DNA from 2 places in the Metabacillus mesotrionivorans genome. Region 1 is predicted to be linked to the other one. Evidence: riboswitches for the same ligand, from Rfam matches in the RefSeq annotation. Region 1 holds a riboswitch; the other holds the start of a gene.
The links. A riboswitch is a leader RNA that binds a small molecule or an ion and turns the genes downstream of it on or off. The one in region 1 is predicted to bind cyclic di-AMP.
Positions count from the first base shown of each region.

Region 2: linked by a shared signal. The riboswitch ahead of gltT (glutamate/proton symporter GltT) and the one ahead of ACTSEZ_RS11170 (dicarboxylate/amino acid:cation symporter) in region 1 are both predicted to bind cyclic di-AMP.

Region 1 covers NZ_JBQMFF010000003.1:244,318-246,475, forward strand. Annotated here, with positions in the region: gene ACTSEZ_RS11170 (dicarboxylate/amino acid:cation symporter) at 1-792, opposite strand, end outside; cyclic di-AMP (ydaO/yuaA leader) riboswitch at 954-1,096, opposite strand; gene ACTSEZ_RS11175 (alpha/beta fold hydrolase) at 1,213-1,947, shown strand; gene ACTSEZ_RS11180 (M3 family oligoendopeptidase) at 2,015-2,158, opposite strand, start outside.
Region 2 covers NZ_JBQMFF010000002.1:900,365-902,522, reverse strand. Annotated here, with positions in the region: gene gltT (glutamate/proton symporter GltT) at 1-1,244, opposite strand, end outside; cyclic di-AMP (ydaO/yuaA leader) riboswitch at 1,333-1,473, opposite strand; gene ACTSEZ_RS09765 (DNA polymerase IV) at 1,641-2,158, shown strand, end outside.

The DNA.
Region 1 (2,158 bases):
CGACGTACTGAAAGCTACTGCCATTGCAGGAGAGAAGTTCTTAAAGAAAGCAATCGGGCTCTGCTTTGCAAGTAATGCGATAGATCCACCGTATGTGATAATTGCGTGGATAATAAGGGCCAAAATGACAACACCCATATACAGTCCCATTGCTTTCAGTGCATCAAGTCCCTGGCTTCCAACTGCTGTTGCAATAAGACCGAATGTACCGAATGGAGCAAATTTCATCACAAGATTAACAAGATACATCATTAAATCATTGCCCTGCTCGACAAACTTCAGCAAAGCACTTGCTTTTTTCCCAAGGAATGTAATTCCCAGACCTACAAAGATCGAAAAGACAATAATCTGCAGCATGTTTCCGTCAGCAAACGCCTTGATTGGATTTGTTGGAATCATGTTTAAGAAGGTTTCAGCAACAGATGGTGCTTCCTTCGCTTCATATTCAGCTGAAGTAGTATCAAATTCACCTACGTTGCCAGGCTGTATAGTCAGAGCAAGGATCAGGCCGATAACAATAGCCACAGCTGTTGTCACAAGGAAATAAGAAACAGTTTTAACGCCAATTCTTCCAAGCTTCTTCGGATCACCGAGACCGGCTACCCCAAGAGTAATAGAGAAGAAGACAATCGGCACGACAAGCATGTTGATTAAGTTCAAGAAGATTTTCCCAAGCGGCGTGAACAGGAAAGTATCCAGCTGCTTAAATAAATCCGGGGCGGTTATATTGAGGATCAAACCTACAATTGCACCCAGAATAAGACCAATGATGATTTTCGTTGCTAGTTTCATAGACAACCTCCGTAAAATAGAATAATAAAAAGCTAGTTATTTATTCCCAGTTTAACGGGATGGAGAAACATGATTGTGAGAGTTTTTTGAAAAATACAAAAAAACCACAGGAGATACCCATGGTTTGCATTCGTCAATTTGTATAATTATGACTTTTCACAGTTGAGTCTCTCCAGCGCAAGCGAGGTTAGCTGTCGGATTCGGACGAAGAGCTGTCCTACCTCATACTACAAGGATTCACCCCCAGTGCATGTGCACTTATTCGGGTCCCCCGCTCCTGTTAAGGATTAAGCGTATATTTATTAAGTTATACTACTATTCTAAATAATAGTTTGTATTTTGGCAAACATCAAAATTTGCCTTTAGTTGGATTAAAGCATAAAATTTAGCAGAAATCGCGATAAAATAAGGAGTTTTCCCATGAAAAGATGGATTAAAAATTTTTTTCTGATAGCCGTGGCAGCTCTTGTTCTTGCCTTTGCAGGGTTTTACATATGGTCACAGCAGACATATAAACCCACTTATGACCTTTATAACTCAACCAGCATTCAGAAAAAAAACACTGCCGATGGCTATTTGCTCTTTGAGCCAGTGAATCAAAAGACAAAAACGGGCATCATTTTTTATCCAGGAGCAAAGGTCGAGCCTGAGGCTTACGCCTATCTTGCCGAACAGCTTGCTCAGCGGGGCTATACAGCGGCGATTGTTAAAATGCCTTTTAACCTGGCGATTGCAGGCATCAATAAAGCCGGCAATGTGATTAAGGATCATCCGGAGATTACAAAATGGTATCTTGGAGGGCATTCACTTGGAGGAGCTTCAGCATCCATATATGCCTATGATCACCAGGATACAGTAAAAGGATTGTTCCTAATGGCTGCCTACCCGACAGATTCCAGTGATTTTTCCGGAACGGATTTTCCGATTCTGACAATCTATGCTGATAGAGACGGACTGGCCACCCTCGATGATATCCGGGAGAAAAAACATCTGCTTTCAGATGACACGTTCTTTTACCGGATAAAAGGAGGAAATCATGCGCAGTTTGGGATTTACGGGAATCAAAAAGGCGATAACGAAGCAGACATCAACGTGTATATTCAGCAGGATCTCATCGTCAGTAAAATTGACCGGTGGATCTTAATGAATCAGTAGTTTTCAGAGTGAAACTGACAAAAAAGCTGCACCCGCGCGAAAAGCTCATGGGTGCAGCTTCTTCTCATTATTTTGTTGCCTCAAGAAACTCCTCTGCATCCTGAACAATAAGAGCCACTGCGTCTTTCCAGAAATCTTCTTTTGTCAGATCAGCGCCAAGATGCTTCATTGCAAGATCTTCAACCTGCATCGAGCCTGTATCTTTAAGTAA
Region 2 (2,158 bases), on a different contig from region 1:
ACTTCATCCGCTTTAATCCGGTTGTACTGGCCTTCTGATTTTGACATCACGATGGCAGCGAGTGTATTGCCGACAAGGTTGACGACTGTGCGGGCCATATCCATGATGCGGTCAACACCTGCAATGAAGGCAAGTCCTTCTGCAGGAATACCGATCGTTCCGAGAGTGGCAAGCAGCACGACGAAGGATGTTCCAGGAACGGCAGCCATCCCTTTAGACGTAACCATCAAGACTAAGATCAGCGTTAATTGCTGAACGATTGTTAATTCAATGCCGTAGACCTGTGCGAGGAACAAGGCAGCGATGGCCTGATAAAGCACTGATCCGTCAAGGTTAAAAGTGTATCCGATCGGAACGACGAAAGACACGATTCCTTTAGGGCATCCCATTTTTTCAAGCTTTTCCATGATGCGGGGAAGGACGGTTTCAGAGCTTGACGTACTGAAGGCAAGCAGCAGCTCGTCCTTAATGTAGCGCAGCAGCATAAAGATATTAACGCCCGCCCATTTCGCCACTGCACCCAGAACGACAATCAGGAAGAAAATCAATGCAGCGTATACTAATAGAACCAATTTTCCAAGAGACAGCAGTGAATCAATTCCAAATTTCGAAACGGTTACTCCAATCAGTGCGAACACGCCGAGTGGAGCCACTTTCATTACGAGATTTACGACGTGGAACATCGCGTGTGAAACACCGTCAAAGAATTGCAGGACGGGCTTTCCGCGTTCTCCGATGGCTGCTACGCCAAGTCCGAAGAGGACGGAGAAAAAGATAATGGCAAGCATATCGCCTTCTACGACAGATTTAAAGAAGTTCGTCGGCACGATATGAAGGAACGTTTCGGCAACCGATTTTTCACTTTGCTCCTCAGATGTGTCAACATACTGCTGGATATCTGTCTTTTGGGCAGATTCAAGGTCAACACCCTGTCCCGGCTGAAAGACGTTTGCAAGCAATACACCGAGTATAATCGCAACGGTTGTAATGATTTCAAAATAGAGAATGGTTTTTCCGCCGAGTCTTCCAACGTTTTTCCCACTCCCGGCACCCGCAACTCCAACAATCAGACTGGAGATGACAATCGGAATCACGATCATTTTGATCAAACGGAGAAACAAGTCGCCAAGCGGCTGCAGCACGGCTGCAAGGCGAGGGTCATTAAACCAGATGAGACCAACTAAAATACCTAAAATCAAACCAATGAAAATTTGGGAAGCCAGTCCCAAACGAAATTTCTTCATAGATGAACCTCCTCTTTGATGTAAGAATTCTGAAAATACAAAAAAAGACCAATCTAAAGTAAGAAAGGTCTTTAATACACAATTAAAGTCTTTCTCCCAATAAAGCATACGAGGTTAACTGTCGGATTCGGGATTGAGAGTTCCCTTCCATTTACGGATTCACCCCAAGGTAAGAGTCTTACCAAATGCATGATTCCCCCGCTCTGAAAAGATTAAGCTTATTATGAAGTTTGTCTGTTTATAAAATCACACAAGATATAATTTACTCTGAATGCAGACAAGTTGTCAATTGTTTTTTACTAGCATTCAGCCTGGACGATACGCTCAGTTGGTACTTCTCATTAGGGTTATGGTAAACTTTTAACATAAAAGAGCCTTGAAAGAAGTTGAATGGAAATGAACGGACGAAACGGTCCAAGAGTGATTCTCCATGTGGATATGAACAGTTTTTACGCATCAGTTGAGATGGCGTTTGAGCCTGAGCTGAGGGGGAAACCGCTGGCCATTGCCGGAAATGTGGAAGAACGGAAGGGAATTGTTGTCACGTGCAGCTATGAGGCAAGAGCCAGGGGCGTGAAAACAACCATGCCGTTGTGGCAGGCGAAGCGCCATTGTCCCGAACTGATTGTCAGGAAGCCGAATTTTGACCGGTACCGGAAGGCATCAAGAGCGATGTTCGACCTTTTAAGAGAATTTACCGAGCTGGTGGAGCCTGTATCTATTGATGAAGGGTATATGGATTTGACGGAATATCTGAAGGAAGGCAATCCGCTTCAAGTGGCAAAAACGATTCAGCAGCGATTGCTTGAAGAGCTGCTTTTGCCATCTAGCATTGGCATTGCCCCGAATAAGTTCCTTGCCAAGATGGCTTCCAATATGAAAAAGCCCCTGGGCATCACCGTCCTCAGGAAAAG